Linked DNA regions of Phyllobacterium zundukense. The protein of the gene in region 1 interacts with the protein of each later gene in a pairwise test. Links are inferred from orthologs where the notes say so. Each region holds a gene or a part of one and is shown in the gene's direction. Other genes may lie near its edges.

What was found.
Region 2: the proteins of recR (region 1) and recO interact in binary tests that used the Escherichia coli proteins (3 or more experiments, as listed by UniProt). The link is inferred for Phyllobacterium zundukense from one-to-one orthologs.

Annotation. Positions count from the first base shown.
Region 1 is NZ_CP017940.1:3,101,168-3,105,151, reverse strand. What follows is about bases 402-3,317. They hold recR (recombination mediator RecR), read left to right. Parts: upstream 402-1,514; coding sequence 1,515-2,120; downstream 2,121-3,317. Other genes in these bases: BLM14_RS15550 (lytic murein transglycosylase), read left to right, coding at 2,131-3,317; BLM14_RS15560 (YbaB/EbfC family nucleoid-associated protein), read left to right, coding at 1,030-1,353; BLM14_RS15565 (DNA polymerase III subunit gamma/tau), read left to right, coding at 402-1,011. Outside these bases: more of BLM14_RS15565, read left to right, coding at 1-401; more of BLM14_RS15550, read left to right, coding at 3,318-3,387; ilvD (dihydroxy-acid dehydratase), read left to right, coding at 3,456-3,984. UniProt on the Escherichia coli protein: May play a role in DNA repair. It seems to be involved in an RecBC-independent recombinational process of DNA repair. It may act with RecF and RecO.
Region 2 is NZ_CP017940.1:2,329,936-2,333,244, reverse strand. What follows is about bases 534-3,309. They hold recO (DNA repair protein RecO), read left to right. Parts: upstream 534-1,421; coding sequence 1,422-2,198; downstream 2,199-3,309. Other genes in these bases: BLM14_RS11760 (glycoside hydrolase family 5 protein), read left to right, coding at 2,830-3,309; BLM14_RS11765 (PaaI family thioesterase), read left to right, coding at 2,195-2,716; era (GTPase Era), read left to right, coding at 534-1,403. In the rest of the region: rnc (ribonuclease III), read left to right, coding at 1-468; more of era, read left to right, coding at 465-533. UniProt on the Escherichia coli protein: Involved in DNA repair and RecF pathway recombination.

The DNA of each region.
Region 1 (3,984 bases):
ATGCGCGGTGATGTCGCTACGGCCCTGCGGGAATTCCGGGCGCAGTATGATGTCGGCGCAGATCCAAGTGTGGTCCTGACCGATCTTGCCGATTTCAACCATCTGGTGACGCGAATCCGTTTCACACCCGATGTCGCCGATGACATTTCGCTGTCGGAAGACGAGCGCACACGCGGTAGGGATTTTGCCGGGAAGCTTTCCATCCGGGTCCTATCGCGTACCTGGCAAATGCTGCTGAAAGGTATTACCGAGGTCGATAATTCCAGCCGCCCGGTTCAGGCGGCAGAAATGCTGCTGATCCGGCTGGCTCACGCCGCCGACCTGCCGACGCTTGATGAAGCGTTGAAATCACTGGAGGATGGCGGATCGCTCTTGCCGCAAGCGCCGCGCGCCGACGGACCGCGCCCCGGGAATGGTGGCGCACCCATGGCGCGCGCTACCGATGCGGTGGCATCGTCGCGCGGCTCGGTCAGCTCCAATGGCGGCGCCACCATGCTTCTGGTGGAACCGGCAGCGCGGCCCGAGCCGATCGCTCCGCCACCGCCAGCGGTCGAAGAAGGACCCGCGGTGCCAGTGGACAGCATCGAGGACATCATTGCGCTGGCCGAAAAGCAGCGCGACATGCAGTTCAAGATCATGGTCAAGAACTGCGTGCGCCTTGTCAGCCTCAAGCCTGGACGGCTTGAGATCAACTTGACCGACAATGCGCCAAAGACGCTTTTGACCGACCTGTCACAGAAGCTGAGCGACTGGACGGGCATCCGCTGGATGGTCTCACTGTCGCGTGAGCAGGGCAGTGCCACGATCAATGAAACCGAAACGGCAAAACGTAACTCGCTGTTGAGCGATGCTCGCGCCGATCCGGATGTGGCGGCGATCCTGTCGAAATTTCCCGGCGCCAAGATCATCAATGTGCGCATCGCGACACCCGCCGGGCAAACTGACGGCGAAATGACGAACGGCGGCGTGCTGGGCGATGATGCGCTCGCGCCCGTCGAAGAAGATGACTGACGAACAGGAGTTTTTTCCATGCGTGACATAATGGGCATGATGAAACAGGCCAAGGAAATGCAGGCCAAGATGGCGGCGATGCAGGAAGAAATTGCTGCGCTCGAGGCGGAAGGGCATGCGGGCGGCGGTCTCGTCACCGTCAAGCTCTCCGGTAAGGGTGCGCTGACGGCATTGACCATCGATCCGTCGCTGTTCAAGGAAGATGACATCGAAGTCATCGAAGACCTGATCATCGCCGCGCACAATGAGGCCAAGGCGAAAGTCGAGGCGATCATGGCCGAGAAGACGCAGGCGCTGACCGCCGGATTGCCCATACCGCCCGGTTTCAAGCTGCCGTTTTGACGCTTAGGCGGCTTCTTTGCTAAATCCTTAGAAAGCCCAAGAGAGGGGATTCTGCTGGATATGTGGCTCACTATCCCCTCTCTTGCGATTTCTAGCACTTGGCAAGAGCCAAGATGCTGAAATCGCTTTCTCCCCCGCAAGGGGGGAGATAAAAAGGCGACATGTCGAAGCGAATCGCCGGTCCTGAAATTGAACGCCTGATCCAGCTGCTGGCCAAAGTGCCGGGGCTCGGGCCGCGTTCCGCCCGTCGGGCGGCCCTGCATCTCATCAAGAAAAAAGAGGCACTGCTGATTCCACTGGGTTCGGCCATGCAGGATGCTGCCGAAAAGGTGCGCATCTGCTCGACCTGCGGCAATGTCGATACCTCCGATCCTTGTATGATCTGCACCGATCCGCGCCGCGAACTTGGGACGCTCATCGTCGTCGAAGATGTTTCCGATCTCTGGGCGCTGGAGCGTGCAGGGTCGATGAATGTGCGCTACCACGTGCTTGGCGGGCGGCTGTCGCCGCTCGACGGTATCGGGCCGGACGATCTCAACATCATGACGCTCGTTGGCCGGGTGGCGGAAGGCGAAATCAAGGAGGTAATCCTCGCGGTCAACGCGACGGTGGAGGGCCAGACGACGGCCCATTACATCACCGACCAGCTTGCAGGCTTCGATGTTCGAATCACCAGGCTTGCCCATGGCGTGCCGGTAGGAGGTGAACTCGATTATCTCGACGAAGGAACATTGACGGCGGCATTGCGCGCCCGAACATCACTTTAGGGAGAACGCTTTGATAGCACGCCCATTGAGATTTGCCCTTGGGGCGGTGATCGGAGTGTTTCTCAGCCTGTCGGCAGGTGCAGGATTGGCGGCGTCGAAACCCGAGATCGAAGCACAGTTTCAATCCTGGCTTGCCAATAATCTTTGGCCGGAAGCCAAGGCGAAGGGCGTTTCCAAAGCGACCTTCGATCAGGCATTCACCGGTGTGACGCTGAACTTCGATCTGCCGGATCTGGTGATGCCTGGCGAGAAGGCACAGACGCCGCAAAAACAGGTGCAGACCGAGTTCGGCTCGCCCGGTAAATACTTCAACGCCAAGACGGTGAACGCGGTCACCACCGGCGGAACGGCGCGAGCCGGGCAATATGCGCGGATATTGAAGGCGGTCGAAAACAAGTACGGCGTGCCGGGCGAGATCGTCCTGGCTATCTGGGGCCGCGAAAGCGGTTATGGCAGCGTCAAGATCCCTTACAATGCGTTCACGGTTCTCGGCACCAAGGCCTTCATGGCAACGCGCAAGGACATGTTCCGTAAGGAACTTGTTGCGGCGCTGGAGATCGTTCAGAAGGGTTACATCGGCGCTGGCAGCATGAAGAGCTCCTGGGCGGGCGCGCTGGGTCAGCCGCAGTTCATGCCGACCTCCTATATCGAGCACGCGGTGGATTTCGACGGCGACGGTAAGCGCGATATCTGGAACTCGGTGCCGGACACGCTGGGGTCCATCGCGCATTACCTCGCGCAATATGGCTGGCAGCGCGGTCGCGACTGGGGCTACGAGGTCAATGTTCCCGGCAGCGTCAGCTGTGCGCTCGAGGGCCCGGATCAGGGCAAGCCCTTCTCAGCCTGGGAAAAGCTCGGCATCACTCGTGTCAACGGCAAGCCATTTCCATCCAGTGAGACCAAGCGCGAAGGCTTCCTGTTGATGCCGGCCGGGCGGCATGGCCCGGCCTTCATCGTCACCAGGAATTTCTACGTTCTCAAGGAATACAATATGAGCGATCTCTACGCGTTGTTCATCGGTCATGTCGGGGATCGCATCGCGCGTGGGGCGACCGGCTTTTCTGCTGGCTGGGGTGACGTTGGCGGGCTCAATCGTTCGGACATCGCCGGTCTGCAGAAGGTGCTGGAGAAAAAGGGGTATGACGCCGGGGGTGCGGATGGCTTCCCGGGTTTCAAGACCCGCCGCTCGATCGGTGACTGGCAGGCGAAACAGGGCACGGCGCCGACCTGCTTTCCCGACAGGAGCCTGATCAAGGCTATTCGCTGAAGAATTCCTTTCGTTCCCGTCTCGAAAAGCTCTAAAACTATTCTCGTATCGAGAATGGGAGCCAAATCATGCCAGCCAACGAGCGATCGAAACACATTACCCAAGGCGTTGCGCGGTCGCCCAACCGTGCCATGTATTATGCACTTGGCTATGAAAAGGCTGATTTCGACAAGCCGATGATCGGCATTGCCAATGGCCATTCGACAATCACGCCCTGCAACGCGGGCCTGCAGCCTTTGGCCGATGCGGCTGTCGCCGCGGTGAAGGCGGCAGGTGGCAATCCGCAGATCTTCGGCACCCCGACCATTTCCGATGGTATGGCGATGGGCACCGAAGGCATGAAATATTCGCTGATCTCGCGCGAAGTAATCGCCGATTGCATCGAGACCTGCGTCAACGGCCAGTGGATGGACGGCGTTCTCGTGATCGGCGGCTGCGACAAGAACATGCCGGGCGGGATGATCGCAATGGCCCGCACCAATGTGCCCTCCATCTATGTCTACGGCGGAACCATCAAGCCGGGCAATTGGAAGGGCAAGGACCTGTCGATCGTCTCATCCTTCGAGGCCGTCGGCTCCTTCATGGCCGGGAAGATGA
Region 2 (3,309 bases), 770 kb from region 1 along the record:
GCCGATACCTGTGCCGCTGTCGCGGACGAAATCGGTCTGCATGAGTTCATCCGCACGGGCTCGGATGTAAAGGGCCTGGCGGACAAACGCCTCAAGAGCCTGCGCGCGGATGTGGTTGAATCGTTGATCGCCACGATTTATCTGGACGGCGGACTGGAAGCGGCGCAACCTTTCATCGAGCGTTACTGGGATGCCCGCTCGCGCGAGATCAATTCGGCGCAGCGCGATCCGAAGACAGAATTGCAGGAATGGGCGCACCAGCAGAATGGCGCGCAGCCTCTATATACCGTTGTCGGCCGCACCGGACCGGACCATGATCCGCAGTTTACGGTGAAGGTCGATGTCAAAGGCTTCGAACCTGCCACAGGTATGGGCCGTTCGAAGCGCATCGCGGAGCAGGAAGCTGCGGTCGCATTGCTTTATCGTGAAGGCGTCCGTCAGAAGGCGCAGGAAGAAGATACGAAATGACTGATCAGGAACAGACACCCGAGGTCGAAACAAAGTCCGATGTTCCAACGCGCTCGGGCTTTATCGCCTTGATTGGTGCGCCGAATGCCGGCAAATCGACCCTGGTCAACCAGTTGGTCGGCAGCAAGGTATCCATCGTCACCCACAAGGTACAGACGACGCGTGCCCTTGTTCGCGGCATCGTCATTCATGAGCAGACGCAGATGGTCCTGGTTGATACCCCCGGTATCTTCAAGCCGAAGCGCCGTCTTGACCGCGCCATGGTGACGACCGCCTGGGGCGGGGCGAAGGACGCCGACCTTATTCTGGTGCTGATCGATGTCGAGCAAGGGATCGATGAGGAGGCGGAAGCTATCCTCGGTAGCCTGCACGAGAAGAAGCGCAAAGTGATCCTCGTTCTCAACAAGGTTGACCGCATCGAAGCGCCGAAGCTTCTGGAATTGGCCCAGAAAGCCAATGAAAAGGTCAATTTCGACAAGACCTTCATGATTTCGGCGCTGAAGGGTTATGGCTGCAAGGATTTGTTGAAGTACCTTGCCGACAATTTGCCGGAAGGGCCTTGGTATTATCCGGAGGACCAGATTTCCGATATGCCCATGCGCATGCTTGCGGCGGAAATCACCCGGGAGAAGCTCTATCTGCGCCTGCACAACGAATTGCCCTATTCCTCGACCATCGAGACGGAAAGCTGGGAAGAAAAGCCGGACGGTTCTGTCCGCATCCAGCAGGTCATCTATGTCGAGCGCGACAGCCAGAAGAAGATCGTGCTCGGCCATGAGGGCCAGGCGATCAAATCCATCGGCCAGGCGGCGCGCAAGGAACTGATGGAAATCCTGGAGCAGAAGGTCCACCTGTTCCTTTTCGTCAAGGTTCGTGACAATTGGGGCAATGATCCCGAGCGTTACCGCGAAATGGGCCTTGAATTCCCGCACTGATAGCGCGACGTTCCATCAATGGAATGGCGAGACGAAGGTATCATCCTTGGAACGAGGCGGCACGGGGAAACCAGCGCCATCCTTGAACTGATGACGCGCGAACACGGCCGTCATCTGGGCCTGGTGCGCGGCGGACGCTCCCGCCGCATGCAGCCGCTGCTCCAGCCTGGCAACCGCATCGACGTGGTCTGGCGCGCGCGCATGGACGAGCATCTCGGCATGATGCAGGTCGAGCCTGTCAGCTTTGCGGCAGCCCGGCTTATCGAACAGCCAGTCGCACTCTATGGGCTGCAGCTTGCAGCCGCGCATCTGCGCCTTCTGCCGGAGCGTGATCCCCATCAAAACCTCTTTGAAATCCTGGCCGTCATTCTTGAGCATTGCGAAGACACGCTGATCGCCGGTGAACTGCTGTTGCGGTTCGAGGTGTTGATGCTGGAAGAGCTGGGGTTCGGCCTTGATCTGAAGCGCTGTGCGGCGACGGGCAGCGATCAGGACCTTGCCTATGTGTCGCCGAAATCGGGGCGCGCAGTCTCGCGTGAGGCCGGGGCGCCGTGGGCTGACAAGCTTCTGGAAATGCCGCCCTTCATGGTCAGTTCAAGCGTGCGCGCTGCGTCGCTCGCCGAAATCATGGCAGCCTTCCGCCTGACCAGTTTCTTCTTCAACCGCCACGTCTGGGAGCCGCGGGCACAAAAGGCGCCGGAAGCGCGTGATGGCTTTCTGAGCGCTGTTTCAAGATCGTTGTCAAATGCACCGGGGCAGGGACGCGTCGTGCAGGAAAGGACTGTTCTTCCATGAGCTTTGATGATGCGACTGCTGCCATCGCGTTTCCGGGCGGCATTGGCCTGCTGCCGCTTGGCGATCTCGCAACCCGCGGCGGTCTCGACATTCTGCAGGCAATGCTGCGCGGAGATTATCCTGCCCCACCAATGGCCAAGACACTCTCCTTTACATTGCACGAGGTCGAGCAGGACCGTGTCGTCTTCAAAGGCCTGCCGAGACCTGAACATCTCAATCCACTGGGCGGGATTCATGGCGGCTGGGTTGCCACTTTGATGGATTCCGCGCTGGCCTGCTGCGTCATGACCACGCTGAAGCCGGGCGAGGCCTATACGACGGCTGAATTCAAGGTAAATCTGGTACGCCCGTTAACTCCGGATACGGGCGTTGTCTTCTGCGAAGGACGGCTCATTCATCGCGGCCGTACGCTGGCGACATCCGAAGCCTTTCTGAAAGACAGGAATGGCAAGCTTCTCGCCCATGGCACCGAAACCTGCGCGATCTTTCCGCTCGAAAGCTTCGTTCGCGGCAAATAACTGCAGTTTCGGTTTTCAATCGAAATTCGCACTGCGCGCTGCGCCGAATTGGACCAAATAACGCCTTACTGTTCAAGCAATCGACAAGCTCTGTAAGAGCGGGGCGATTCCTGATGCGCATTTTGACGGCACTTCTTCTTTCTCTGGGTTTGACATGCGGCGCGCATGCCGCCGATCTCGCCAGTTTCTGGGACACTCCCCAGCATGGCGGCAATAGTTTTAATCGCCTACCGCCCGATCAAGCCTATTTCGACGCACTGAAAAAATATGGCGCAAGCTGGGTACGGCTTTCCTACGATAAATGGAAACCGGCCAAACGCGACTTCCTTATTGGGGATGCAGATCATTATGAGGGCATTCCAACGAGCGATCTTGCGACGCTCAAAGCCACGCTGGATCGTGCCGACAAGGCGGGTCTCAAAGTCGTCATCACACCGCTATCCTTGCCCTCGATGCGCTGGGCTCAGAACAATGGCGGCAAGTTCGATGACCGGCTGTGGCAGGACAAGGCCAGGTGGCAGGATGCCGCCCGCTTCTGGAACGATCTGGCCGCCGCCCTGAAGGATCATCCTTCTATCGTCGCCTACAATCTG